One region of the Mesorhizobium sp. M0698 genome, then DNA from elsewhere that is predicted to be linked to it. Evidence: predicted binding sites of a transcription regulator. Region 1 holds the regulator's gene; each other region holds the start of a gene.

Region 1 (7,172 bases):
CGCACTCATAATCACCCTGACGGTTCTGGGCTTGAGCATCCTCGCCCGCAGCCTTACCGGACGCAGAGAGGACAGATGACACAGATGTTGTCCCCAGACATGACGATGGCCGAAACGGTCGTCGAGAAGACGAAGATCGAGGTCAAGAATCTCAACTTCTACTACGGCCAGAGCAAGGCGCTGAAGGACATCAGCCTGTCACTGCCTGAGCGCAGTGTCACGGCCTTCATCGGCCCTTCGGGGTGCGGGAAATCGACGCTGCTGCGTGTGTTCAACCGCATCTATGAGCTCTACCCAAAACAGACGGCCGAGGGCCAGGTGCTGCTCGACGGCAAGAACATTCTCGACCGGTCGCAGGATCTCAACCTCCTCAGGACCAAGATCGGCATGCTGTTCCAGAAGCCGACGCCGTTCCCGATGTCGATCTACGAGAACATCGCCTTCGGCGTCAGGCTCTACGAGAACCTCGGCAAGTCCGAGATGGACGGCCGCGTCGAACAGGCGTTGAAGCGCGCCGCGCTGTGGAGCGAGGTCAAGGACAAGCTCAACGCCAGCGGCTTGAGCCTGTCCGGCGGCCAGCAGCAGCGGCTCTGTATCGCCCGCACCGTGGCCGTGAAGCCGGAAGTCATTCTGCTCGACGAACCGGCTTCGGCCCTCGACCCGCTGTCGACTGCCAAGATCGAGGAACTGATCGACGAATTGCAAGCCGACTATACGATCGTCATCGTCACCCACAACATGCAGCAGGCGGCGCGCGTGTCGCGCCAGACCGCCTTCATGTATCTGGGTGAACTGGTCGAGTTCGACCGGACCGAGAAGATCTTCACGTCGCCCCGCGAGAAGCGCACGCAGGACTACATCACTGGCCGCTTCGGCTGAGCCGTTCCGATCATGCATATGAGGACAGGACCATGGGCGAACACACAGTCGCTTCTTTCGACGAGGATCTCGAGCAGATCAGCAAGCTGATCCGCGACATGGCCGACCTCGCCGGTTCGATGGTCGGCGGGGCGACCAAGGCCCTGTTGAATTCCGACAACGTGCTGGCGCAACGCGTCGTTTCCGACGACGCCATCATGGATGCGCGTCAACGCGAACTGGACGACCGCGCCATCACCCTGATCGCCAAACGCCAGCCGATGGCCCACGATCTTCGCCATGTGGTCGGAGCGATCCGCATGGCGGGCGACCTCGAACGCATCGGCGACCTTGCCAAGAATATCGCCAAGCGCGTGAGTGCGGTCGGCCTCAGCGCCACGCCGCGGGACCTGTCGCATTCCATCGACGCGATGGCGCAGCTGGTTCTCATCCAGGTGCAGGGTGTCATCGAGGAATATGCTGCAGGCGATGCGGCCGCGTTGGCCAAGCTGCGTGCCGCCGACGAGCGCATCGACGTCAAATACACGTCCGTGTTCCGCGAGCTGTTGACCTACATGATGGAAGATCCGCGCAACATCACCGCTTGCACGCACCTGCTGTTCTGCGCCAAGAATCTGGAGCGGATCGGCGACCATGTCACCAACATCGCCGAAAATGCGTATTATGTGCTGACCGGCGAGCAATTGCCGGTCAATCGTCCGAAGCAGGACGAAACGACAATGTCCGCACCGGTGACATGATGGGGGTGCCCAGCCGATGATCGCACCACGCATAATGGTGGTGGAGGACGAGGAGCCATTGGGTGTGCTGCTCCGCTACAATCTCGAATCCGAAGGCTACCAGGTCGAGGTGGTGACACGCGGCGACGAAGCCGAGATCCGTTTGCAGGAGAATGTGCCCGACCTTTTGGTGCTCGACTGGATGATACCAGCGGTTTCCGGCATCGAGCTCTGTCGTCGGTTGCGGGTGCGCCCCGAAACCGAGCGGCTGCCGATCATCATGCTGACCGCGCGCGGCGAGGAGAGCGACCGGGTGCGCGGGCTTTCGACCGGCGCCGACGACTATCTGGTCAAACCGTTTTCGACACCGGAATTCATGGCCAGGGTCAAGGCGCTGCTGCGGCGCGCCAAGCCGGAAGTGCTGTCCAGCGTGCTGAAGGTCGGCGACATCGTGCTCGATCGCGAATCGCACAGGGTCTATCGCAAGAAGAGCGAAATCAGGCTCGGGCCGACCGAATTCCGGCTGCTCGAGTTCATGATGCGGCATCCGGGCCGTGTCTTCTCGCGCAGCCAGTTACTCGATAATGTCTGGGGCGAGACAATCTACATCGACGAACGCACCGTCGACGTGCATGTCGGGCGGCTGCGCAAAGCCGTCAACAACGGCCGGATGCCGGATGTCATCCGCACCATCCGCGGTGCCGGCTATGCGATCAGGGAAGATTGACCCGCCTGGTCAGGCTACGTTCTTTCTGACGCTGGGCCTCATTTGCGCGCCCGGCGCGAAAATCTCCTGGTCGACGAAGCTTAGCGCCCGCATCGCGCAGCCTTCGCGGATCAGCGGCAATTCGTTCGGCTCTGTATCGAAGGAGATCGAGCCCGAATGCTGGCCGCCGGCGGTCTGGGCGATTGCCTTCCGCAAGGCCGGCTCGATCAGATCGAAGGCGGCGGCACTGGCGCCGACCATCGCGACCGGTGCCGGATCGATCAGCGCGAACAGCGAGCCGAGACCGAAACCCAGCGCTTCGCCGGCCTTGCGGTAGGCCTCGCGTTCCGGCCCATCTTTCTCGCGCGCCCGGGCCGCCAGTGCTCGCATGTCGGCGTCGCTGACGTCGGCGATCGGTTCGCTTTCTTCGCTCATCTGCCTGGCGTTGCGCCAGATGGCGTAGTTGCCGGCATAGGCCTCGATGCAGCCGCGCCGCCCGCAACGGCAGAGCGCGCCGCCCGGACGATGGATCATGTGGCCAAATTCGCCACCCGAGGAATGCGTCCCGGTGAACAGTTCGCCCTTCAGCACCAGCCCCATGCCGATGCCATGCGAAAGCAGGATGGCGATGAAGTCGTCGCGATAGCGATCCGGATTGCGCCAGCGCAAAGCCACCGCCATCATGTTGCAGTCGTTCTCCACCGTTGCCGGGATGCCGAATTCGTCCTCCAGCATGTCGGCAAAGGCGATGTCGGTCTGCGGCGTGATCGGCGACCACAGCATGGCGCGTGCAGGGGAGTCGGTAATGCCCTGAATCGCCAGGGCGATGCGGGCGACACTGCGGACGTCAAGGTCTGGATCCTGCAGCCGGCGCCGGACGATGGCCATGCATTCACGGATCAGCTCGTCGCGCGGCATGGTCAGCGTGTCCAGCCGGCGCTGTTCCTCGGCGACCACCTGTCCCGTATAGTCGATAATGGCGGCCGACAGGAAATTCAGCGACAACACCACGGTCAGCACCGCCGCCGCTTCCGGGTTGAGGGCGAGGCCGACCTGCGGACGACCGCGTTTCAACGAAACGGGCTCACTTGCCTTGCTCTCGGCGAGGATGCCTTCCCGTATCAGGTCGGAAGAGATCGCCGATATGGTCGAATGACTGAGGCCGGTAGTAGCTGCGATCTCAGTACGCGATGGCTGGCCGGCCCGGCGCACCGCCGAGATCACCATCGCCCGGTTGCGCCGGCGCAAATCGTCATGGCGGATTCCGACCGACATTGTTTTGCTTTCCTCCCGGTTGCCGCGGCCGCTCATGAACCGGAAGCCGTCGGTAATGTCCGACAAATAGTGTCGGACGCAGGCAAATAGTGTCAGATGCAGGTGGCGCTGTCATCGTTTATTCCGACGCTCGAAAAAACTCGCAGAGTCATCAAAATCCATCAGAATCGATGTTGACAGCAGCCGGAGATCGGGCCAGTATTTTTTCGAGGCTCGAAAAAATTAGAGCTTCTAAGCTGGTCTTTGAGCCAATTGGTCACGCCGTACGCGGCGCAGGGAGGATATGATGAAGAAATTCACGACCGCCATTCTGGCGGGTGTCGCCATGACGCTGGCGCTGGCGTCGGTGGCGCAGGCTAAAGACAAGGTCATCGGCGTTTCCTGGTCGAACTTCCAGGAAGAGCGCTGGAAGACCGACGAGGCCGCAATGAAGGCGGCCATTGAGGCCGCAGGCGACAAGTATATTTCCGCCGACGCACAGTCCAACCCCGGCAAGCAGCTCACCGACGTCGAGAGCCTGATCTCGCAGGGCGCCAGCGCACTGATCATCCTGGCGCAGGACGCCTCGGCCATCGGGCCGGCCGTGCAGAAGGCACTGGACGAAGGCATCCCGGTCGTCGGCTATGACCGGCTGATCGAGAACAAGGACGTGTTCTATCTGACCTTCGACAACAAGGAAGTCGGCCGCATGCAGGCCCGCGAAGTCTTCAAGGTGAAGCCGGAAGGCAACTACGTCTTCATCAAGGGTTCGGGTTCCGATCCGAATGCCGATTTCCTGTTTGCCGGTTCGATGGAGGTGCTGAAGGAGGCCATTGACGGCGGCAAGATCAAGAATGTCGGCGAGGCCTATACGGACGGCTGGCTGCCGGCCAACGCTCAGAAGAACATGGAACAGTTCCTGACCGCCAACGACAACAAGGTCGATGCCGTGGTCGCCGCTAATGACGGCACTGCCGGCGGCGTCGTCGCCGCGCTGACGGCGCAAGGGCTGGCCGGATCGGTTCCGGTTTCGGGCCAGGACGGCGACCACGCCGCGCTGAACCGCATCGCGCTCGGCACACAGACCGTGTCGGTGTGGAAGGATGCGCGCGAGCTCGGCAAGAATGCCGCCGAGATCGCCTCGCAACTGGCCGACGGCAAGCAGATGACCGACATTGCCGGCGTGAAGGATTTCACCACGCCCGGCGGCAATACCGTCAAGTCGCTGTTCCTGACCCCGGTCGCCATCACCAAGGACAACCTCAACGTCGTCATCGACGCCGGCTGGATCAAGAAAGAAGAGGTCTGCGCCGGGGTGACGGCTGGCACTGTTGCAGTCTGCAACTGAGCCGACGTTTCCGAAAAGTCCGAACGCCGCGGCCGCTCGCCGCGGCGTTTTTCCAACAAGAGTTGTTTTTCCGCTTCCGGCGGATAACTTCTAGGCTGCTTCCGGCATCCGCGGCAGACGGCAACCCGGCGGGAGAAACATCATGACCGACACGACGTCCAACACGCCGGTCGACAGCACGACAGACCGGGCACGGGAATCCGAACTCGGCATTGTTGCCCGATTTCTCAAGGCAACCGAACTCGACACGCGCATGCTCGGCATGGTCGGCGCGCTGCTGGTCATCTGGGTCGGCCTGCATGTCATTTCTAGCGTACGGCTCGGCGTCAATCCGTTCGACTTCGACAGCCGGACCTTCCTGACGCCACGCAATCTCTGGAACCTGTCGGTGCAGACTTCGGCCGTGGCCATAATGGCCGCCGGAATGGTGCTGGTTATCGTCATGCGCAATATCGACCTGTCGGTCGGCTCCGCCGAAGGCCTGATCGGCGTGGTCATGGGTTTTGCGCAGGTGCATTTCCTGGTGCGAATGGTCGGTCTGCAATTAGGCAACCCCTGGATCTGGATCCTGGCGCTGGCCATCGGCCTCGCGCTTGGCCTTCTGATCGGAGCGTTCCAGGGATACATCATCGCTTATCTCGAGGTGCCGGCCTTCATCGTGACGCTGGGCGGCCTTCTGGTCTGGCGGGGTGCCGCATGGTGGGTCGCCAGTGGGCAGACGATTGCGCCGCTGGATGCCACTTTCCAGCTGATGGGCGGCGGACCGACGGGTTCGATCGGTGCGCGATGGAGCTGGATCGTCGGAATTGTCGCGTGCCTGGCGGTTGTGTTCATGCTGCTCAACGGGCGGGTGCAGCGCAAGCGGTTCCGCTTCCCGTTACGCCCGATCTGGGCCGAGACGTTCCTCGGGGCCGTCACTTGCCTTGTCATCATGGGCGCCATATGGCTTGCCAATTCCTATCCTTGGCCGGTCGGCATCGTGAACAGATATGCGGCGGCCAACAATATAACCGTTCCCGAAGGCGGGCTGTTCATCGCCCATGGCATCGCCATACCCGTGCTGATGGCTGTAGCCGTAGGGCTGATCATGACCTTCATCGCCAAGCGTACCCGTTTCGGCCGCTATGTCTTCGCCATCGGCGGCAATCCGGAAGCAGCCAACCTTGCCGGTATCAACACGCGCTGGGTGACCATGAAGGTGTTCATGATCATGGGCGTGCTGGCGACGATCGCCGCAGCGATCTCGTCAGCCAGGCAGAACTCGTCGACCAATGCGCTGGGCACGCTGGACGAGCTCCTGGTCATCGCGGCGGCGGTGATCGGCGGCACGTCGCTCGCCGGCGGCTCCGGCACAGTGCTCGGCGCCATGCTCGGCGCGCTTTTGATGCAGTCGCTGCAGTCCGGTATGGTGCTGCTCGGCATCGATTCGCCGCTGCAGAGCATCGTTGTCGGAGCCGTGCTGGTGGTCGCGGTGTGGCTCGATACCGTCTATCGCAAACGGGTCTGAGCATGATCCCGCAAGGTGGAAACCGGTTTTCGTACAACTTGATGCTCAAGCAGGATCTATAGGGAGGAAGGACGAGCATGGCAGACAAAACCGCTCCCACGCCGCTGATCGACATGCGCAACATCTCCATCGCTTTCGGCGGCATTCGCGCCGTCGACGATGCCTCTGTCGACCTTTTCCCGGGCGAGGTGATGGCTTTGCTCGGTCACAACGGTGCCGGCAAATCGACGTTGATAAAAATCCTGTCCGGCGCCTACAAGTGCGATGCGGGCCAGATTTTCGTCAACGGCGAGGAGGCTTCGATCTCCAATCCCCGCGACGCCAAGAAGTACGGCATCGAGACGATCTACCAGACGCTGGCGCTGGCCGACAATGTCGATGCGGCCGCCAACCTGTTTCTCGGCCGCGAGCTGATGACCGGCTGGGGTACGCTCGACGACGTCGCCATGGAGGCCGAGGCGCGCAAGGTGATGGGCAGGCTCAATCCGCGTTTCCAACGCTTCAAGGAGCCGGTGGTAAAGCTTTCGGGCGGCCAGCGGCAGTCGGTGGCGATCGCCCGCGCCATCCTGTTCAATGCTCGCATCCTGATCATGGACGAGCCGACGGCGGCACTCGGGCCGCAAGAGACGGCGCAGGTCGGCGAACTGGTCAGGCAGCTCAAGGCCGACGGCATCGGCATCTTCCTGATCAGCCATGATATTCACGACGTGTTCGAGCTTGCCGACCGTGTCTGCGTCATGAAGAACGGTCGGGTTGTCG
Region 2 (7,172 bases), on a different contig from region 1:
GGGTAACCGCGGTAGCCCGAACAGGCGAGATCGGCCCAGTCCCCGTCGCCTTCTTCCGCTTGGGCATAGGTGACGCAGTCCTTCTCCCAATCGAGATCGGTATAGACGCTGGATATGTCGCCGGCCCGGGCCGCCTGGCAGAAACCGGCGAGGGCAAGCGGGATCAAGAGAGCGCGCATGGCGGAACAACTCAGTTCGGGGGGCGCAGCGTACCGTCAAATTTAGCAGCAGCCTAGAGGAAGTCAGGCTGCGCACAGTGGTCTGGTAAAACGGAACACTATTTCTTCAAACTTGCCTCTATCAGAAGATCGGCGTTGCGGGCCACCGACTGCGCCGGTCCGCCGGCACCGAACAGCTGGCCGCTAATATAGGCGCCCTCGATCAGCAGCAGCAGCCCGTCGCCCAGCGTCTCGGCGTCGCCGGCGCCCATCGCCGCCGCCATGGCACGCAAGCGCCGGCGCAATTCCTGCTTGTTGGCCTCACTCACGACGCGGGCCGGATGGCCAGGTTCGGGATATTCGACCGCGGCATTGGTCATGCCGCAGCCGCGATAGTCGGGCTTTTGCGTGCGCTTGCCGACGCGGGTCAGGAAAGCGACGATCTGCGCGCGCGGATCGCCGGGATGGGCATCCACCGCCTCGTCGAAACGCTCCCAGAATTCGAGGTCATAGTGCCGGAGGTAGGATGCGGCCAGCTCATCCTTGGACGGAAAGCTGCGGTAGAGGCTGGGCTTGGTGACGCCGGCACGCCGCACGATCTCGTCGACGCCGATCGCCCTGATGCCTTGCCGGTAGAACAGGTCTCGCGCCACCTGGAGAATCCGTTCGGCGGCGCGAGGCGGGGGTGCGTCATTCGCCTTGATCGTTGGTTCAATGCTTTTCATGCCTGGTCTGCCGGTTAGCTGGTTGACAATGTTACCGGTCGGTACGTATGTTTCGCGCTCCCGCAACGTACCGGTCAGTAACATGATAGCTCAATCCCGCCCGTTTGGCCAGCGCTACGCTTTCGTAGTGGTCGCCGTCATCTTCCTTTGCCTGCTGATCGCAGCGGGCCTGCGTTCGGCGCCGGCAGTCATGATGCTGCCGCTGGAGAACAGTTTCGGCTGGCGGCGCGACGTGGTGTCGCTGGCGGCGGCCACCGGCATCTTCCTCTATGGCCTGACCGGGCCGTTTGCCGCGGCGCTGATGGAGCGGATCGGGCTGCGCCGCACCTTGCTTGCCGCGCTGCTGTTGATGTCGGGATCGACCGCGCTCAGCCTGTTGATGACCAAACCGTGGCATCTGCTCCTCACCTGGGGCGTGTTTTCCGGCGTCAGCTCGGGCGCCGTCGCCACCGTGCTCGGCGCGACCATCGTCAACCGCTGGTTCAAGACCAATCGCGGCTTGGTGATGGGACTGATGTCGGCGTCCAGTGCCACCGGGCTGCTGGTCTTCCTGCCGCTGCTCGCCTCGCTCGCCCAGTCGGGCGGCTGGAGGCCGGTTGTCATCGCGGTCTCGGTTGCCACCGCCTGCCTGCTGCCGCTGGTCTATATGCTGGTGCCGGAGCGCCCGGCGTCGATCGGCATGGTCCGCTATGGCGCCGATGCCGACGACGTGCCGCCGGTGCCGCCAGCCTCGCAAGGCAATTTCCTTTCGCACACGCTGAGCACGCTGCGCCGCGCCGCCGGCACGCGCGTGTTCTGGTATCTGTTCGCCACTTTCTTCGTCTGCGGCTTCACCACCAACGGGTTGGTCGGCACTCACCTGATCGCCTTTTGCGGCGATATGGGCATTGGCGAAGTGCAGGCTGCAGGCCTGCTCTCGATGATGGGCATCTTCGATCTTATCGGCACGACGCTGTCGGGCTGGCTCACCGACCGTTTCGACCCGCGCAAGCTGCTCGGCGTCTATTACGGTATTCGCGGCCTGTCGCTGATCTATTTGCCCTATTCCGGCTTCTCGGCGACCAGCCTGATCATCTTCGCCGTGTTTTACGGACTGGACTGGATCGCCACGGTGCCGCCGACGCTCAGGCTTTCCAACGAGGCGTTCGGCGACCGCAGCGGGCCGATCGTCTTCGGCTGGATCGTCGCTGGCCATCAGGTGGGTGCGGCAACCGCCGCCTTCTTCGGCGGCACCATGCGCGAACTGCAAGGCAATTATGAACTGGCCTTCATGATAGCAGGCATGACGGCAATAGCCGCCGCCTGCATCTCGCTGCTGATCAACACCAGCCGCCCGGCGTTTGATCCGGAACCGCAGGCGGCGTAGGGCGCGATCGGCCGTGCTAATCTCCCCCCTTGAGGGGGAGATGGCCGCGAAGCGGCCAGAGGGGGTCGGTCCGACTGGGCTCGGCCCCTTATCGCCGATGCAGGAGGCCGGCGCTCCGCGCGAGACGACCCCCTCTGTCGCCTTCGGCGACATCTCCCCCTCGAGGAGGGAGATTCGCCAGCCTGTTCACTGTTACGAAACCTTCATCGTTTCGAAATGTGCCTGAAACATTGAAGCTGGAGCTTGGCGGCGACGTTCAATGCCATCCAGGAGACAGCCATGAACAAGATTTCGATGACGCGGCGCGCTTTCGTCACGTCGGCCAGCGCCGTTGGCCTGGTCGGCGCCTCGGGCCTCGCCCTTCCCTATTACTCGCGCGCCAATCAGCGCCCGGCGTTCACCCATGGCATCCAGTCCGGCGACGTCGACGCCACCAGCGGCATGGTCTGGACACGCACCGACCGGCCGTCACGCGTCATGTTCGAGGTGTCGCCGACCGAAAGCTTCACCAATGCCGTCCGCCTGGCGCCGCTCGATACCTCGCCGGCCAGCGATTATACGGTGAAGCGGCTGCTTACCGATCTCGCCTCCGACCAGGACATCTTCTACCGCATGGTCGCGGCCGATCTTGCCGACATCAACGCCGTTTCCGAGCCGGTCGTCGGCCGCTTTCGCACGGCACCTGCCTCGAAGCGCGACATTCGCTTTGCCTGGTCGGGCGACACCGCCGGCCAAGGTTGGGGCATCGACGAGACCGGCATGAAGACCTACGCCACCATTGCCAAGCACACGCCCGACTTCTTCCTGCATTCGGGCGATACGATCTATGCCGATGGTGCGATGAAGGACGAGGTCGACCTGCCCAACGGCGGCAAGTGGAAAAACAAAGTGCTGATCGACGAGAAGCGCAAGGTTGCCGAGACGCTGGACGAATACCGGGCGCAGTGGAAATACAACATGATGGACAGGCATGTGCTGGCGCTCAGCGCCATCTGTCCGACCTTCTATCAGTGGGATGACCACGAGGTGCTGAACAACTGGTCGGAATCGAAGGACCTGAGCGCCGACGATCGCTACACTGAAAAATCCATCCATGTGCTGGCGGCACGTGCGGCGCGCGCCTTCCACGAAATGACGACGATCCGTTACGAGCCGTCGGAGCCGGGCCGCGTCTACCGCAAGATCGCCTATGGTCCGCTGCTCGACGTGTTCTTCCTCGACATGCGTTCCTACCGCGGCCCCAACGGTCCGGATATGCAGGAGACGATGACGCCGCAATCGCGCATCCTCGGTGAACAGCAGATCAAGTGGCTGAAGCGTGAACTGGCGAATTCCAACGCAACCTGGAAAATCATCGCCGCCGACATGCCGCTCGGCCTCGTCGTCTGGAACGACGGCACCAAGAAGGTAGGGGCCGAGGCGGTCAGCAATGGCGACAATGGCCCGGCCAAAGGGCGTGAGCTGGAAATTGCCGACCTTCTTCGCTATATAAAGAATGCGGGTATCAGCAACACTGTCTGGCTCACCGCAGACGTGCATTACACAGCCGCGCATTACTACAATCCGGACAAGGCGCAGTTCCAGGACTTCAATCCGTTTTGGGAATTCGTTTCGGGTCCGATCCATTCCGGCACGTTCGGGCCTAATGGTTTCGATATGACATTCGGCCCGGAGCTGAAGTTCATAAAGGCACCAACTGCCGAACAGGGTCAAAACCTGGCGCCTTCGGCCGGCCTGCAGTTCTTCGGGCTCGTCGAAATCGATGGCGCCACCGAGCAGTTGACGGTGCGGCTGATGGATCGCGACGACAGCGAACTCTACAAGGTCACGCTCGATCCGGTGCGGTCGGCGTGAGCGACGGCGCCACTACCCTCGGGCCAGCCCGAGGGTAGGACGTATATCAATCGGGATAGCAGACGACGGGAATGTTGGGCCAGACGGCGCTGTCGCATCCGGCATTTTGCTGCCGCTGCTTGAAGGCGGCGCTGACCGGCCCGGTCACCACCGGATCGACGCCATCGGGAGCATCGGCAAAAAGCTGCTCCGCCGACGGCTTGTCGGACGGCAAAGCAGACCGCGTCTCCTTGAACGACGCCGCCGACTGCGCCGCGCCGGCCGCGAGGAGGACGGCGAGCGCGGTACATGCCAAAATCGGCCGGAGTTTGATGCCTATCTCGATCATGAAATTCGAACTGTCCGGACCATGAAAGGTTCCGCCTTGGTTAATAATTCCACTTCACACCAAGACATTTAAGATTTGGTGACTTTATTTGGTGGCTCGCCTCCTCTTTCGCAATTGCGAAAAACCCTGTATGAGCCGCCCAACCGAAAGAGGCAGCGCCTTTTGGCCTGCTGCCTGCAACGCTCCCGAGACCGAAACATGAAAATCCGCAATATCGCGATCATCGCGCACGTCGACCATGGAAAAACCACCCTCGTCGACCAGCTTCTGAAACAGTCCGGCTCGTTCCGCGACAACCAGCGCGTCGCCGAGCGCGCCATGGATTCGAACGACCTCGAAAAGGAACGCGGCATCACCATCCTGGCCAAGGCGACCTCGGTCGACTGGAAGGACACCCGAATCAACATCGTCGACACGCCCGGCCACGCCGACTTCGGCGGCGAGGTCGAGCGCATTCTGTCGATGGTGGATTCGGCCATCGTGCTGGTCGACGCCGCAGAGGGGCCGATGCCGCAGACCAAATTCGTGGTCGGCAAGGCACTCAAGGTTGGACTGAAGCCGATCGTCGTCATCAACAAGATCGACCGGCCAGATGCCCGCCACGTCGAAGTGGTCAACGAGGTGTTCGATCTTTTTGCAGCACTTGACGCTACCGACGAGCAGCTCGACTTCCCTATCCTTTATGGTTCAGGCCGCGACGGCTGGGTTTCGGAAAACCCCGAAGGTCCGAAGGACCAGGCTCTGGCGCCGCTGTTCGACCTCGTCATCAAGCACGTGCCGGCGCCGACCGTTCATCCCGGCCCGTTCCGCATGATCGGTACCATCCTGGAAGCCAATCCGTTCCTCGGCCGCATCATCACCGGCCGTATCGAATCCGGCACGCTGAAATCCAACCAGGCGGTCAAGGTGCTGCACCATGACGGCACCCAGGTCGAAACCGGCCGAATCTCGAAGATCCTCGCTTTCCGAGGGCTCGAGCGCCAGCCCATCGACGAGGCGCAGGCGGGCGACATCGTCGCTATTGCCGGCCTGTCGAAGGGCACCGTCGCCGACACGTTCTGCGACCCGTCGGTGACCGAACCGCTGCATGCGCAGCCGATCGATCCGCCGACCGTGACGATGTCGTTCCTGGTCAATGATTCCCCGCTGGCCGGCACCGAAGGCGACAAGGTGACCAGCCGCGTCATCCGCGACCGCCTGCTGCGCGAGGCTGAAGGCAATGTCGCGCTGAAGATCGAGGAATCGCCGGACAAGGATTCGTTCTTCGTCTCCGGCCGCGGCGAATTGCAGTTGGCCGTGCTGATCGAGACGATGCGCCGCGAAGGTTTTGAGATCGCCGTGTCGCGGCCGCGCGTCGTCATGCAGAAGGGCGACAGCGGCGAATTACTGGAGCCGGTCGAGGAAGTCGTCATCGACGTCGACGAGGAGCATGCCGGCGTCGTCGTGCAGAAGATGTCGGAGCGCAAGGCCGAGATGGTCGAGCTTCGCCCTTCGGGCGGCAATCGCCAGCGCATCGTCTTCCACGCACCGACGCGCGGCCTGATCGGCTACCAGTCGGAACTGTTGACCGACACGCGCGGCACCGCTGTGATGAACCGGCTGTTCCATGCCTATGAACCTTACAAGGGTGAGCTGCCGGGCCGTACCAACGGCGTGCTGATCTCCAATGAACAGGGTGAATCGGTGGCGTACGCCATGTGGAACCTGGAAGACCGCGGCCCGATGGTCATCGACCCCGGCGTCAAGGTCTATCAGGGCATGATCATCGGCATCCATTCCAGGGACAACGACCTCGAAGTCAACGTGCTCAAGGGCAAGAAGCTGACCAACATCCGCGCCGCCGGCAAGGACGAGGCGGTGAAGCTGACACCGCCGATCCGCATGACGCTGGAACGCGCGCTGGCCTGGATCCAGGACGACGAGCTGGTCGAAGTGACGCCGAAGACCATCCGCCTGCGCAAGCTCTATCTCGATCCGAACGAGCGCAAGCGTTTTGAGAAGTCGGCGAAAGTGGTCGGCGCGGCGTAAAAGGCAATACCGCGCAATGAGCGGTAAACTCGTCACGGCTGTCATATACGACAATCGACCCGAGGCCGAAGTTTGCGTGTCGATGCTCGACGCGTATGGAATTTATGCTCTCGCGAATTATCTTCTCGACACGGGCAGGCTTGGCTTGATCCATGTGCAAGTCGCCGACAGCGATCTCGATGCGGCCAAGGGTTTGATTGGCTCGGCCTCCAAAGAGGGCGACTGACCCTTGGCCGTAACTGTCTCTGATTACGGATTCCCTTGCCGTCGCCTCATCCACCTGCAGCCGAAATGATTTCGTCCCGGTCTGGTTCGCCAGACAGGTGGATCCGGATCGCCGTTCCCGCCCGCGCCGGCCGGCGCAAGGCTTTGGCCCCGTCCGGACCAATGACCAGCAATCGTTTCTCTTCCCAAACCTGAAGCCGCGATCGCGAGACACCGAGTTCGCTGGCCAGCAACCGATCGAGCCGCAGCGTTGTCGGCATTTCGAGCCAGAGCTGAAGTTCGAGAGCGCTGGTATTTCCCGGCCTGTCCCCGAGCACCTGCTTATGAACGATGGCTTCAGGAAACTCCTCGACGCGCCCGATCCTGCTTCGCAATGCGGCAACATCGAAAGCATGGCGCCGCGCCAGGACCGGATCATTGCTTTCGAGCGCCTGCAATATTGCCGGTTCGATATCGCGGCGGCTGCAGCGCTCCAGAATGCCGAAATT
Region 3 (7,172 bases), on a different contig from region 1:
CTCGGCGACATCGAGGCTTCGCGCAAGGACGTCTTCGACCGCTACTTCCAGACCAATGTCGCCGGCCACAGCGAGTTGAGGAACGCCGAAGCGACGCTTACCGTGGAAAGGGGCCTCAATTACATCCAGACAAAGGCTGTCGCCATGGCGGACGTCAATTTGAACTTCGCCTTCCTGTTCGGCAACGACAAGCGCATCACCGTCGATGCCGGCGCCGTCGAATCGACCAATCAGCTCGAAGTCGTGCTAGTGCTCGACAATACCGGGTCGATGGCCAGCAACGATCGCATCGGCGCATTGCGGACGGCGGCGACGGCCCTGATCGATATGCTCGAAGCGGCGAAGTCGCCGACGCGCAGCGTACGTGTCGCGGTGGTGCCGTTCGTCACCGCCGTCAACGTCAAGGGCGAGGACTACGATCCGGCCTGGATCGACATGGCCGGCAAATCGCCGAACAATGGCGCCAATTTCCCCTTGGTCGGCGGCAAGCGCGTCAACCATATGGACCTGTTCAAGCAATTGGGCGTCGAATGGAGAGGCTGCGTCGAAGCGCGGCCCGGAACCAACAATGTTTCCGACATTTCGCCCGACCAAAACAAACCGGACACCCTGTTCGTACCCTATTTCGCGCCGGACGATCCAGGTAACGCTAAAAATCCAACCAGCTCCTACGGCAATTCAGCGACCGGCTACAACAATTCCTATCTCGACGATACCGTTGTCACCGTGCTTCCCGGCCTCACCAGCGACATGGCGAAGTACAGTGTTTCGACGATGAAGCTGATCAACGACAAGAGAGGCCCACTGACTATCGGCCCAAACCGGGCCTGTCCGACGCCGATAGTGCCGCTGACCGATGATTTCGACAAATTGCGGAAGGCCGTCGGTGAGATGATCGAATGGAACGGCTCGGGGACCAATGTTTCGGAAGGCTTGTCATGGGGGATGCGGGTGCTCTCGCCGGAACCGCCTTACAGCGACGGCGCGCCGTTCAGGGCGTCAGGCACGACCAAAACGGTGCTGCTGCTCACCGACGGCGAGAATGTTGTCTATGGCGCGAAGGATACGCCACAGAAGTCGGACTATGGCTCCTACGGATTCCTGGCCTCGGGTCGGTTTGGATCCAGCGACCAGACCGCGGCTGCGCGCAATGTCGACGATTGGACAACCAATGTATGCAACACATTGAAGAAGCAGGACGTGCAGATCTTCACAGTGCTGCTGCAGGCCGACACCGCAGCCAACCGCAAGCTCTACGAGGCCTGCGCATCGTCGCCGTCGGATTATTACCCGACCAACGACGTCAGTCAGCTCGAAAGCGTCTTCCTGAAAATCGGAAGCTCGATTTCGCAGCTGCACTTGACGAACTGAACGACGTCGGCCGCTCTCCCGCCGCCGCTGCTCAACTCGTGTGTGCAGCCACTTTGCCTGTGGTTTCGGGGAAGAAATCGGGCGCCGCATGGCGCTTGCCGAACATCATGTCGTATTGCAGCAGACGGAAGTCGCGGATTGCCGGATCGATCTCTTTCTGACGCGACCAATCGGGGGTGGCGTCGCCCCCCGGTGCCAAAAGCAAATTGCGGTCGATAACGCGGTAGCGCTCTCGCAACTGTCCGAGGAAGCCGGTGTAATAGGGATGGCTGATGCCGGCTGTCTTCAGGATATGGTAGGGCAGGAAGGACGGGCTGACGGCGCCCAGATCCTCGGCCGGGCCGCTGCGATTCGACCAGACGATCAGCGGCGTCTGGTGGTGCAGCAGCATCTGGTCGGCCGCCTCCTTGCGCGGCGCAACATTGTCCTTCAGGAAGCCGGTCTCGACGTAGACCGGCCCAAGTGGCGGCAGATGGTCGCCGAAGAACGCGATGACGGTCGGCCGCTCGCGTTTCTTCGCCCATTCGATCAGCCGCTCGAGGCCGCGGTCCGCGTCGGAAGAGCCTTCGGCATAGCTCAACAGCGATTCACGCGCCCATTGGCTGATCGGCGCCTGCACCTTGTGGGTCGGATTGTTATAGCGATACGGCTCATACGGCCCGTGGTTCTGCAGGCTGACGGCGAAAAAGAAGACCGGCTCGGCGCTGGTATCGGCTTCGTGGATGATCTCGTCGGTCATCGCAGCGTCCGACGCGAGCGGTCCGCGCTTCTGCATGGGCGGCAACGTCTCCTCGGACTTGAAGTCGTTGAAGCCGAAATCGGCATAGACGGCCCCCCGGTTCCAGAACCAGTTAGTGCCGGGATGGATAGCGCGCGCCCGGTAGCCTTGACTTTTCAGGAATGTCGCCAGCGAGGGAGTCGGTGTCCGCACATATTGCTGGTAGGGAATGCTGCCCGCCGGTAGGAAGGCGTTGGAAAAGCCGGTCAGGGCCTCGAACTCAATGTTGGCCGTCATGCCGCCGAACTCGGGCGAGAACATGTAACCCGTGCGCAGTGCCCGCACATTGGGGATAGGGTCGGGCGTGATGGTGACGCCGGGTAGCTTGGTCGGATCCCAGAAGGATTCGCTCATGACGACGATGATGTCGGGCTTCTCGGCGGGTACCGAAGCCGTCACCTGCGGTTTGCCGATCGCTTCGATCGCCTTGCCGGAATAGCCGGGCGGCGCCGAGACATGCGCCATCGGGACGTTCAGCGCGAAGGCGAGCGCAAAACCGTTCGAGGCATAGTTTTCCTTCTGGTCCCACATGATCGGGATGATCTGCAGCCGGTCGCGTGTCCACGAGAAAGTGGCATAGTCCATGATGGAGACGAAGAAGGCGATCAGCGGCACCGTCAGCGTCAGCCGGGCAAGGCGGCCCTTGTGGCTGAGTGCCGGAACGCGGCGGCGCCATAGCCGCCAGCCATAGACGAGCAGCGACAGCCCGCCGACGATGCCGATCGCCAGGGCAATGGCGGTTCCCGGGCGATCGCGTACCAGAAGCGGCATCAGTGCCACAATCTGCCGGGAATAGAGGAAATCGGTCGGATAGAGCGGATCGCCGAGATACAGCGACTTCTGGTGGCCGACGAACGCCAGCGACAATGTCAGCGGCGCGACGATCATCAGGCTCTGATGACTGCGGCCGAGCACGGCGTCGAGGCCGATGAGGATCAGCGCAAAAATGATGATCGTGGTCCAGCCGGGTTTGAAAGGCTGCAGAAAGAAATCAATGGTGCCGGCAAAGTTGCCGCGCACGATCAGTTCGATGGCAAACACAAGGATGGCCGCAGCCAGCAAGCTGATAAGGCCATAGCGGATGACAGGCCATTTGCGCGCCGGCAGATAGCCGGTCGACGGATCGCCTTCAAGAAACTGGGGCGCCGCCTCGGCTGCGCTCTGCTTGGTCTTTGCCACTTCAATAGTTCCCCGGCCCACAACAAAAGCGTCACTCGATTGTCATCGAACTGTCACGCAAAGCCTAGCGCCTGCGGCGGAAATAAGAAGAGCCAGCAAACAAATCGTGAGCGGTTTTCATCATGAGTGATCGCCAAAAAGCCTGCCGAAACAGGCACTCGGCCGATATTACGCGATCAAGGTTGGACTTGACTTGGCCGCACGCCTTGCGTCACAGGCAACGTGAACCAGCAGCTGGGAGCCGCCGATGGCCATCGCATTCACCTTTCCGGGGCAGGGCAGCCAGGCTGTCGGCATGGGCAAGGACCTCGCCGATACCTTTGTGGAATCGCGGCGGATCTTCGAGGAAGTTGACGACGCGCTCGGCGAAAACCTATCGAAGCTGATCTGGGAAGGCCCGGAAGAGACGCTGACGCTGACCGCCAACGCCCAGCCGGCGCTGATGGCGGTGTCGCTTGCCGCAATCCGGGCGCTGGAGGCGCGCGGCTTCTCCCTGAACGGCAAGGTCACCTATGTCGCCGGCCACTCGCTCGGCGAATATTCGGCACTTGCGGCCGCAGGTTTCGTTTCGGTCGCCGACGCCGCCCGGCTATTGCGCATCCGCGGCAATGCCATGCAGGCGGCTGTGCCGGCCGGCGAGGGCGCCATGGCGGCGATCATCGGGCTGGAGCAGGCCGACGTCGAAGCCGCTTGCGCAGAGGCCGCCCAGGGCGCCGCCAAAGATCGCGCACAAGCCTTGGTTTGCCAGATCGCCAATGACAATGGCGGCGGCCAGCTGGTGATCTCCGGCGCTAGGCCAGCGGTCGAACTGGCGGCGAGGCTATGCACGGAGAAGGGCGCCAAGCGGGCGCTGATGCTGCAGGTCTCGGCGCCCTTCCATTCGGCATTGATGAAGCCTGCGGCCGAGATCATGCGGGAGGCGCTGGCCGCCGTGACGAAGAGTGCGCCGGTCGTGCCGCTGGTCTCCAATGTTACGGTGACCCCGACGAGCGATCCCGACGAGATCGCCCGCCGACTCGTCGAACAGGTGATCGGGCGCGTGCGCTGGCGCGAAACGGTGGAGTGGTTCGGCAGCAACGGCGTTGCGACGCTTTACGAAGTGGGCGCCGGCAAGGTGCTGTCGGGGCTGGCCCGCCGCATCAACCGCGATATTGCCACCACTGCCATCGGATCCGCGGCGGATGTCGAGGCGGCGCTGGCGGCGCTTGCATAATCAACTGGCGATTTGACCCCGCTCCATGCGAAGGGTGTTCGCTCAGATCAGGAGGCAAGAATGTTCGAATTGACCGGCCGCAAGGCGCTCGTCACCGGTGCATCGGGAGGTATCGGCGAGGCGATCGCCCGCGTGCTGCACGGCCAGGGCGCCATCGTCGGCCTGCATGGCACACGTATCGAGAAACTGGAGGCGCTGGCCGCCGAACTAGGCGACCGGGTCAAGCTTTTCCCGGCCAATCTTTCCAACCGCGACGACGTCAAGGCGCTCGGCCAGAAGGCGGAGGCCGACCTCGAAGGCGTCGACATCCTCGTCAACAATGCCGGCATCACCAAGGACGGGTTGTTCGTACGCATGGCTGACGCCGACTGGGATAGCGTGCTCGAGGTCAACCTGACCGCCGTGTTCCGGCTGACCCGCGAGCTTACCCATCCGATGATGCGGCGCCGCCATGGCCGCATCATCAACATCACTTCAGTGGTTGGCGTCACCGGCAATCCCGGCCAGACCAACTACTGCGCCTCCAAAGCCGGTATGATCGGCTTTTCCAAATCGCTGGCGCAGGAGATCGCCACCCGCAATATCACCGTCAACTGCGTCGCCCCGGGCTTCATCGAATCGGCGATGACCGCCAAGCTCAACGACAAGCAGAAAGAGGCGATCATGGCGGCGATCCCGACCCGGCGCATGGGCACGGGCGCCGAAGTCGCCTCTGCCGTCGCCTACCTAGCTTCCAACGAGGCAGCCTACGTCACCGGCCAGACCATTCATGTGAATGGCGGCATGGCAATGATCTAACACTTGGGAAAACGCTTCATTCCGTCTTGGATGCACGGGATTTTTCGTGTAATGCCGCCCGCAACCCGGCGGTTCGGGCAAAAACCGGTCCTGTTCCGCTGCGTTTCCGGCAGGACCATCTTTCAGCTTGATTAGCGGCATTCTGCCCGCTAACGAAGACAGACAACCAAAAGACGAGGATGCCCAAATGAGTGACACCGCAGAGCGCGTCAAGAAGATCGTCATCGAGCACCTTGGCGTCGATGCCGAGAAGGTGACGGAGCAGGCGAGCTTCATCGATGATCTGGGCGCGGACAGCCTCGACACGGTCGAACTTGTCATGGCGTTCGAAGAAGAGTTCGGTGTCGAAATCCCGGACGACGCCGCCGAGACCATCCTGACTGTTGGCGATGCGGTGAAATACATCGACAAGGCCTCCGCCTGACGCTATTTGCAGTCATCACCGGGGAGGACCTGCGATGAGGCGTGTCGTCGTCACGGGCCTTGGGCTGCTTTCGCCGTTCGGCATGGGCTTCGAGCACAGCTGGAAGGAGCTTCTGACCGGCCGCAGCGCAGCCAAGCGCATCACCGAATTCGAGGTGGAAGACCTTGCCTGCAAGGTCGCCCACGTCATTCCGCGCGGTGACGGCTCCAATGCCACTTTCAATCCTGAAGCCGTTCTCGAGCCGAAGGAACTGCGCAAGATCGGCGACTTCATCCTGTACGGGATCGCGGCCGCCGACGAGGCACTCAAGGATTCCGGCTGGCAGCCGAAGACGCATGAGGAACAGTGCGCCACCGGCGTGCTGATCGGTTCGGGCATCGGCGGCATCGAAGGCATCGCCGAGAATGCGATGATCCTCAAGGAACGCGGTCCGCGCCGCATCAGCCCATTCTTCATCCCTGGCCAGATCATCAACCTCGTCTCCGGTCAGGTCTCGATCCGGCATGGGCTGAAAGGCCCCAACCATGCCGTCGTCACCGCTTGCTCGACCGGTGCGCACGCCATCGGCGATGCCGCCCGGCTGATCATCTGGGGCGATGCCGACGTTATGGTCGCAGGCGGCGCCGAAGCGCCGGTGACGAGACTGTCGATCGCCGGGTTCGCCGCTTGCCGCGCGCTCTCCACCGAGCGCAACGACGCGCCACAAACGGCCTCACGCCCCTATGATCGCGATCGCGACGGCTTCGTCATGGGCGAGGGCGCCGGTGTTGTCGTGCTCGAGGAGCTCGAACACGCCAAGGCCCGCGGCGCCAAGATCTATGCCGAGGTCACCGGCTACGGTCTGACCGGTGACGCCTATCACATCACCGCGCCTGCCGAAGACGGCGACGGCGCTTTCCGTTGCATGACTGCGGCGCTGAACCGGGCGAAGCTGACGCCGGCCGATGTCGACTACATCAACGCGCACGGCACCTCGACCATGGCCGATACGATCGAACTCGGCGCCGTCGAGCGGCTGGTCGGCAACGCCGCCTCGAAGATATCGATGTCGTCGACCAAATCGTCGATTGGCCACCTGCTGGGCGCGGCTGGCGCTGCCGAGGCGATCTTTTCGATCCTCGCCATTCGCGACAACATCGCGCCGCCGACCATCAATCTTGACAATCCGGAGCGCGAAACGGCGATCGACCTGGTGCCGCACAAGCCGCGGGCCCGGCAGATCGACGTGGCGCTGTCCAACTCCTTCGGCTTCGGTGGCACCAACGCCTCGCTCGTCTTCCAGCGCTACAATGGCTGACCGCTCTGCCGGTTTCCGTCTGCCGTCAATTTTGCCATATTCGCCCCTACTCTGCCCGAGGGGATTCGTCGCAAGATCAAATGGTAGGGCGCTATGAACACAAATCCGGCCG
Region 4 (7,172 bases), on a different contig from region 1:
GCCTGCAAACGGCGGCTTCCTGCGCTTCCGGCGCTCACGTACCCAAAGTACGCTCCGCTCCGGTTCTCGGAAGCCACCCAGTTTGGTCGCTTCGCGCCCGCCGTCGGCTTCGGCTCGGCCTGACCTGAATCTCAACGCACCCTGAGGTGTTTTGCACTTTAGAATCTTTGGACTTGGGAATTTTCTTGATGAGCGACTTGATAGCCGAAAACGCCATGAGGCTGTGGACACCGGATGGGTTCCGCGAGGACGAGTGGGTTCATGCCGAAAGCGCCGAGGCGCTGGTCGGCAATGGCCGTTTCATCCTGCCGTTGCAGGCGTTTCTCGGCCTCGATCCGGAGGTGCGGCGGTCGGCGAAGGAGCGCATCGGTGTGCTGCTGCAGCCCGGCGATCAGCTCGAAAAGATCGCAGGCCTGCTCGATCAGCTGTCGCTGGTGGCGCTGGCGTTTCCGGCGTTCAATGACGGCCGCTCGTTCTCCAAGGGCGAATTGCTGCGCAGCCGTTATCATTTTGCAGGCGCTATGCGCGCCACCGGGCAGGTGCTGATTGATCAACTGCCGCATATGCTGCGCCTCGGCTTCGATGAATTCGAGATATCGCACCCGGTGCTGCTGAAGCGGCTCGAGCAAGGTCGGACCGGCGGACTGCCGCTGTCCTACCAGCCGGCGGTGAAGCCGGAGGCCAAAGGCCCGAAATATTCGTGGCGGCGGGTGCGCGCCGGCTGATCTGCTCCAGGGGACCAGAAGCCCTATCTGGTCGGACCACATTCCCGATTCAGCCTTTTATTTTGCGCCTCTCCGCCTTAGGATAGGCCCATTATTTCGTGATCCGAATAAATGTGGCCACAAGGGAGGAACCGGGTATGGCTGGCAAGAAGATATTGATGCTCGTTGGCGAGTTCAGCGAGGAGTACGAGATTTTCGTCTTTGAACAGGCCATGCATGCGGTGGGCCACACCGTCCATGTCGTTTGCCCCGACAAGAAGGCCGGCGATATCCTGAAGACCTCGCTGCACGACTTCGAGGGCCACCAGACCTATACGGAAAAGCTCGGCCACGACTACATCCTCAACAAGACGTTTTCTGAGGTCAATCCGGCCGACTACGATGCCGTCTACGCGGCGGGCGGGCGCGGGCCGGAATATATCCGCATCGACAAGCGCGTGCAGGCGCTGGTGCGGCATTTCCATGAGACGGGAAAACCGGTCTTCACCATCTGCCACGGCGTGCAGATCCTGATCGCGGTCGACGGCGTGGTGCGCGGCCGCGAAGTCGCGGCGCTGCAATATTGCGAGCCGGAAGTCACGCTGGCCGGCGGCATCTATATCGATGTTGCGCCGACCGGCGCCCATGTCGACGGCAATCTGGTGTCGGCCAAGGGCTGGCCGGGCCTTGCCGCGTTCATGCGCGAATGCCTGAAAGTGCTGGGCACCGAGATCCGCCAGGGCGATGTCCTGATGCGCGACCAGCGCCAGGCGGCTTAAGCTCGGAATGTGGAGCCCCGCCGCACCCCTAACGCATGTCGCGCAAAAGTGTTCAGCGGTTTTGCGATAACGGCATGCATAAACAAGAACCTAAAGCGCGTCGCATGAGGCCGGTCGAGCGCGACGCGCTTTAGGTGCGGCGGTGCGTCTACACGGCCATCCGCGCTTCGCGGAACGATACCAGCTTGCTGCGGCTCTCGTCCCACAGCGCCAGCTTGACGCAGCGCAAGCTGTCGAGGAGTGTGACGCGGCCGATCTCACGCAGCTCCGGATAGTCCCTCAGCACTTCCGGAAGCCGGTAGCATGGCACCTTGGCCGAGAGGTGGTGCACGTGGTGGACGCCGATATTGCCGGTGATCCAGTTCAGCACCGGCGGCAGGTCGTAATAGGACGAACCGTGCAGGGCAGCGTGCTGGAATTCCCACTCGGAGTCCTTTGTCCACTCCGTCTCTTCGAACTGATGCTGGACATAGAACAGCCAGATGCCGGCCGATCCGGCGAGGATGACGATCGGCAAATGCACGACCAGAAACGCGCCGGGGCCAACGAACCAGATGAGCAGAGCGGCTATGACCGTGATGGCTAGGTTGGTGGACATCGACGACACCCAAGGGGTGAGGCCGCCCCGCATCATGCCCAAGGGCAGTCTCTGCTCGAAAATGAAAATCCAGATCGGGCCAAGGCCGAACATCACCAGCGGATGGCGATAGAGGCGATAGGCGAGCCGGCCCCGCCACGACAGTTGCCGGTATTCGGCGACGGTCAGTGTCTTGATGTCGCCGGTGCCGCGCTCGTCGAGATTGCCGGCGCTGGCGTGATGGGTTGCGTGGGCGCGGCGCCAGCAATCGTAGGGCGTCAGCGTCAGCACGCCAAGGACGCGGCCGATCCAGTCGTCGGCATAGCGATTGGCAAAGAAGGAGCCGTGGCCGCAATCGTGCTGGATCATGAAGATCCGCACCAGAAAGCCGGCGGCCGGAAGGATGAGGACCAGACCCCACCAATGGCCATAGGCATAAGCGGCCGAGGACAATCCCCACAGCGTGGCGAAAGGAATGAGGGTGATGGCGAGTTCGACGGCGCTGCGACGCCTGTCGGGCTTTTTATAGCGCGACAGGATTTTCAACCAGGCGCGCTTGCTGTTTGCCACAGCTTCGGGGGAAATCATGTTCATCATGAAACATAGGCGGAGCAGGGCGCTGCCGCAAGGCGGCGATCACGCAAAGTTACTGCGGGTAAATGTCGCGCGATGGCGAGGAATTGGTGGCCGCAGTCGCCGGGCGCACGGCCTGCAATGGTGTCTACCGACGGCGCCCGCCTGCGACCACCTTGGCTTCCACGCCGTCCAGGCGGTCGAGCAATTCCTTCAGACGGTCGGGAATATCGGACTCCGTGCGGAAGGCCGGCAAGGTGCGCAGAAAGCGCTTGGTCGCCTCGGTGCCGAGCTGGCGCCGGATATCGGCGGCGAGCCCGTCGCGTTTTTCGCCATTCCTGCGGGGCATCATCCAAAATCCTGTGTCGGCTTCGAAACTCTTCCAAGGGAGGAATGGTTCCCGCATTGTAGTATGCTGGCAAGCAAAGCCGTCGGGTACGGTAAAGTTTGAATTAAAATCGAGAGGTCTGCGCCGTCCGCCATCAAGCAGCGACAGCGGCTGCAGTATCGCTTGCCCCTTGATTTTTGGCCGCTAAACCTCGATATCGGGCGCAAATCCACACCATTCGAAAATGACGGGAAACGGCGATGAGCGACCAGGCAAAAGACGAACGCGCGCCCGATGAAGCCGAGAAGACCGAGGCTGCCGCGGAGCCAAGGGAAGGCGGCGTCGACGGCGACTATGAAGCGCTTGTGCGGCTTCTGAAGGAAAACGAAGAGCTGAAGGATCGCGCGCTGCGCGTCGCGGCCGACATGGAGAACTTGCGTCGCCGCACCGCCCGCGACGTCCACGATGCGCGCGCCTATGCGGTTGCCAATTTTGCCCGCGACATGCTTTCGGTGTCAGACAATCTGCGCCGTGCGCTGGATGCCATCCCGGAGGAGGCCAAGGCTTCGGGCGATGCCGGCTTCAAGGCGCTGATCGACGGCGTCGAGATCACCGAGCGCGCCATGCTGTCGGCGCTGGAACGCCACGGCGTGAAGAAGCTCGAGCCCGAGGGCGAGAAATTCGATCCGAATTTCCACCAGGCGATGTTCGAGGTGCCCAATCCCGACGTACCGGCCAACACGGTCGTGCAGGTCGTGCAGCCCGGCTATTCGATCGGCGAGCGTGTTCTGCGGCCGGCCATGGTCGGCGTCGCCAAGGGCGGCCCCAAGCATGTCGCAAGCGAAGCGCCAGTGGAGCCGGGGCCGGTCAACGAGCAGGCTGAGAAGGATGCGTGAATGGTGAATGGTGAATAGTGAATGGTTAGTAGTGAATGGTGAGTAGTGAGTAGTGAGTAGTGAGTAGTCAATTGCTGCTCCAGCAGTCAGTGCTAGGTTCTATTCACTATTCACTATTCACTATTCACTCACTATTCACTACTCAGGCCGCAAACCGCTGCGCTTCTCCGCCATAATAATTGACGTAGCGGGCGCCGATCTCCTTGACCGGCATAACCACGAACACGTCGACCGTCGAGAATTCACGATCAATGACGCAACCGTCGCCGATGCGCGCGCCGACGCGCAGATAGCCCTTGACCAGCGGCGGCATCGCGGCGATCGCCGCCTTGGTATTGACGGCCTCGATCGGCATCAGATCCATGGAACAATAGCGCCCGGCGACGGCGCGCACGTCCCAGGATGAATTCGTCCGGCAGTGGTGGGCAAGATAGGTCAGCGCCTCCGCATGTGCCGCCGGCACGGTGCCGTGGAACGACGCGCAGCCGGTCATCACGCCGATGCCGTAATGGTTGATGTAGGCCCAGATGCCTTGCCACAGCGCCTCGATGGTGCGCTTCGAGCGGTATTCCGGCAGAACGCAGGAGCGGCCGAGCTCGAGGAAGCGCTGGCCGGGATGCCGCGCGATCAGCTTGGTCAGCTCGAATTCACCTTCGGAATAGAAGCCGCCGGCGGCCGCGGCAATCTCCTGCCGCAGCAGGCGGTAGGTGCCGACGATGCGGCGATGCTCGGGGCCGGAAAGCGAAGTATCGAAGACCAGCAGATGATCGCAGAGGGGATCGAAGCGATCGGCATCGCGGCGGTCCTGCATCTGGAACAGGTCCTTCCTGGCACCAAGCTCGTCGTAGAACACCCGGTAGCGCACTTCCTGCGCGGCAGCGATCTCGGCCTCGTTGCGGGCGAGCCGCACTTCGAGATTGCCGATGCGGCCGAGCGATGCGCCTTTTATGACGGCATCGGCGTTCCGGCCGACGAGCAAAGGCCCGCTGGCGTTCGGCCGAGCATCACATTCCGGCATGACTGTATGCACGAGTGATTCTCCTTCGAGCCATCCCTCTTGGCACGGGGATACGGTGTAGGTGCAACAGGATTGTGACAGTACCGTGATACGGCTCTGCGGGCAATACTTCGTCGGCTGGGTAATCTATCAACCGTCTATGTTGTGCCTCAGGCGGCCGCTTGCCCTTCGACCGCATGAACCAGGGCATCGGGGTCGAGCGGCTTGGTGACGAAGCCGCTGGCACCGTGAGCGAGCACGGCGTGGCGGGTCTTTTCCTGGCTGTCGGCCGACAGCACCATGATCGGCACCGGCGGCACCGCGGTCTCCTCCTCATGGCGGCGGATGGCGGCGATGGCGTCCAGGCCGTCCATGACAGGCATATGCAAGTCCATCAGCACCACGTCGTAACGGTGCTTGTGGCCGGTGCTGATGACCGCCTCGACGGCGGCCTTGCCGTTGCCGACCACTTTCACGCGATGCCCGGCCTTCAGCAGCGTGGCGCGGGCCAGCATGGCGTTGATGTCGTTGTCCTCGGCGATCAGCACCGACAGGCCCTGCTGGCGGGCGCCAATGGCGTGCCCCGCCTGCGCGCCGCGCCTTTGCAGTTGCGGCTCGGCGATGACCGGCGCGTGGCTGGTCAAAAGCACGCGCAGCAATGTCTCGCCGCGCACCGGCCTCGCAAGGAAGGTGGCGTAACCATTGGCACGGAACTCGCCAAGCATGCCACGGTCGGTCGGTGCGATCAGCGTCACTGCCTCGCAATCGGCAAATCCGCTCTGGCGCAGGCGCCTGAGCAGCCTGCCGTCGCTTTGCTCCAGGGCAGCATCGATCAGCAGCACGTCGCAGCTCTCGGCGAAAGGGGTGGCCTGGGCGGCGGCGGTGGCCAGATCGACCGTGCCGCCATTGGCGCGAATGGTGCGGGCGAGGGCTTCGGCCTCGACCAGGTTCTTCGACACGATCACCGCATGCCGGCCCGACAGCGCGTCCTGGCGGATCTGCGGCGCCTCGACGGCGGAAATAGCGGGAATCTCGAAGACGAATTCGGACCCCTGGCCAAGCCGGCTCGACACAGAGATAGTGCCGCCCATGGCGGTCACCAGGCGCTTGGAAATGGCGAGACCGAGGCCGGCACCGCCATGCGCACGGGTCGAGGTGCCGTCAGCCTGTTCGAAGTCCTCGAAGATGCGCTCCATGTCCTCCTCGCGCAGACCGGGGCCGGTATCAGCGATGGTGAAGCGGATGCGGTCGGTGGTTTCGGTGCGGACGCGGGCGATGCTTGCCAGGACGCCGCCGCTGTCGGTGAACTTGACGGCGTTGCCGATGAGATTGAGCAGCACCTGCCTGACCCTGCCGGGGTCGGCGGTGATCAGCTGCGGCACGTCGGGTTCGACATGACAGCCGAGGCCGATATCCTTGGCAAAAGCCCGCGCCGCCAAAAGCTCGATGACATTGTCGGCGATCTCGCGCACCGACATTGGCTGCGGTTCGGGATCGAAGCGGCCGGCCTCGATCTTGGAGTAGTCGAGCAGGTCCTCGATCAGCGCCAGCAGCGCGCTGGCCGAGGTCGAGATGGCGCCGACATAGGTCCGCTGCTCGGGCGAAAGGCTGGTGTCGGCGAGAAGCCGGGCCATGCCCATGATGCCGTTCATCGGCGTGCGGATCTCGTGGCTGACGGTGGCGAGGAAGCGCGATTTGGCCTGGCTCGCATATTCGGCCCGCTCGCGGGCGGTGATCAGCGAGGATTCGGCGCGCTTGCGAGCGGTGATGTCGCGGGCGATGGCGCGATGCGAAACGGCGCCGCTGTCCTTGTCGCGCACCGACAGCTCGATCCAAGAGAACCAGCGTGGGCCGTCCGGCGTGCGAATGGCGACGTCGGTGGAACTCAGGCATTCATGGTCGGAAAACGCGGCGTCGGGGACGATGCCGACATCGATCCCTAATTCGGCCAGGGTCTTGCCGGCAAGGTCGCGCTGGTCGGTCTCGACAAGGTCGGCGAAAACCTTGTTGGCGTAGACAATGTGGCCGTCGCGGTCACGATGGACGACGAGATCGCCGAGTGCATCGATCAGCCCGCGAAAGCGCTCCTCGCTCTCCTGCATCTCCCACATGCGGTCGGCCAGCGTCTCGATTTCGGCGCGGCTGCGGGCGGTCGTGGCATCGAGCAGGGCCACCGCGCGGCGCTCGGTGCGCCTGTTGCGCAGATGCATGGCGAGCCCGGCGATGGCTGTCGCCAAAAGGCCGATAGTGATGAAGATCGGTGCCCCGGTCAGATGCGAAAAGCCTGCCAGCACCACGATGGCGACGAGCGTCAGGAA

The links. The regulator PhoB, encoded in region 1, activates phosphate uptake and scavenging genes when phosphate is short. The targets are predictions, from matches to a motif close to TGTCATNNANCTGTCAT.
Region 2: NKI16_RS26415 (alkaline phosphatase D family protein) is a predicted target of PhoB. The motif match lies at 2,440-2,456, and genes of this name have one in related genera.
Region 3: NKI16_RS13525 (LTA synthase family protein) is a predicted target of PhoB. The motif match lies at 3,369-3,385, and genes of this name have one in related genera.
Region 4: olsB (l-ornithine N(alpha)-acyltransferase) is a predicted target of PhoB. The motif match lies at 4,939-4,955, and genes of this name have one in related genera.

Annotation. Positions count from the first base shown of each region.
Region 1 covers NZ_JAMYPQ010000009.1:199,206-206,377, forward strand. Annotated here, with positions in the region: gene pstA (phosphate ABC transporter permease PstA) at 1-79, shown strand, start outside; gene pstB (phosphate ABC transporter ATP-binding protein PstB) at 76-879, shown strand; gene phoU (phosphate signaling complex protein PhoU) at 912-1,619, shown strand; gene phoB (phosphate regulon transcriptional regulator PhoB) at 1,636-2,325, shown strand; gene NKI16_RS19845 (ROK family protein) at 2,335-3,579, opposite strand; gene xylF (D-xylose ABC transporter substrate-binding protein) at 3,866-4,906, shown strand; gene NKI16_RS19855 (sugar ABC transporter permease) at 5,049-6,413, shown strand; gene NKI16_RS19860 (ATP-binding cassette domain-containing protein) at 6,491-7,172, shown strand, end outside.
Region 2 covers NZ_JAMYPQ010000017.1:88,824-95,995, forward strand. Annotated here, with positions in the region: gene NKI16_RS26400 (hypothetical protein) at 1-179, opposite strand, end outside; gene NKI16_RS26405 (TetR/AcrR family transcriptional regulator) at 278-883, opposite strand; gene NKI16_RS26410 (MFS transporter) at 966-2,249, shown strand; gene NKI16_RS26415 (alkaline phosphatase D family protein) at 2,529-4,103, shown strand; gene NKI16_RS26420 (hypothetical protein) at 4,150-4,431, opposite strand; gene typA (translational GTPase TypA) at 4,630-6,459, shown strand; gene NKI16_RS26430 (hypothetical protein) at 6,476-6,685, shown strand; gene NKI16_RS26435 (DUF1062 domain-containing protein) at 6,732-7,172, opposite strand, start outside.
Region 3 covers NZ_JAMYPQ010000005.1:100,121-107,292, reverse strand. Annotated here, with positions in the region: gene NKI16_RS13530 (pilus assembly protein TadG-related protein) at 1-1,371, shown strand, start outside; gene NKI16_RS13525 (LTA synthase family protein) at 1,403-3,328, opposite strand; gene fabD (ACP S-malonyltransferase) at 3,576-4,541, shown strand; gene fabG (3-oxoacyl-[acyl-carrier-protein] reductase) at 4,602-5,339, shown strand; gene NKI16_RS13510 (acyl carrier protein) at 5,527-5,763, shown strand; gene fabF (beta-ketoacyl-ACP synthase II) at 5,798-7,060, shown strand; gene mltG (endolytic transglycosylase MltG) at 7,154-7,172, shown strand, end outside.
Region 4 covers NZ_JAMYPQ010000002.1:262,149-269,320, forward strand. Annotated here, with positions in the region: gene NKI16_RS05875 (DUF934 domain-containing protein) at 189-725, shown strand; gene NKI16_RS05880 (DJ-1/PfpI family protein) at 863-1,483, shown strand; gene NKI16_RS05885 (fatty acid desaturase) at 1,632-2,654, opposite strand; gene NKI16_RS05890 (hypothetical protein) at 2,782-2,985, opposite strand; gene grpE (nucleotide exchange factor GrpE) at 3,222-3,857, shown strand; gene olsB (l-ornithine N(alpha)-acyltransferase) at 4,000-4,875, opposite strand; gene NKI16_RS05905 (PAS domain-containing hybrid sensor histidine kinase/response regulator) at 5,025-7,172, opposite strand, start outside.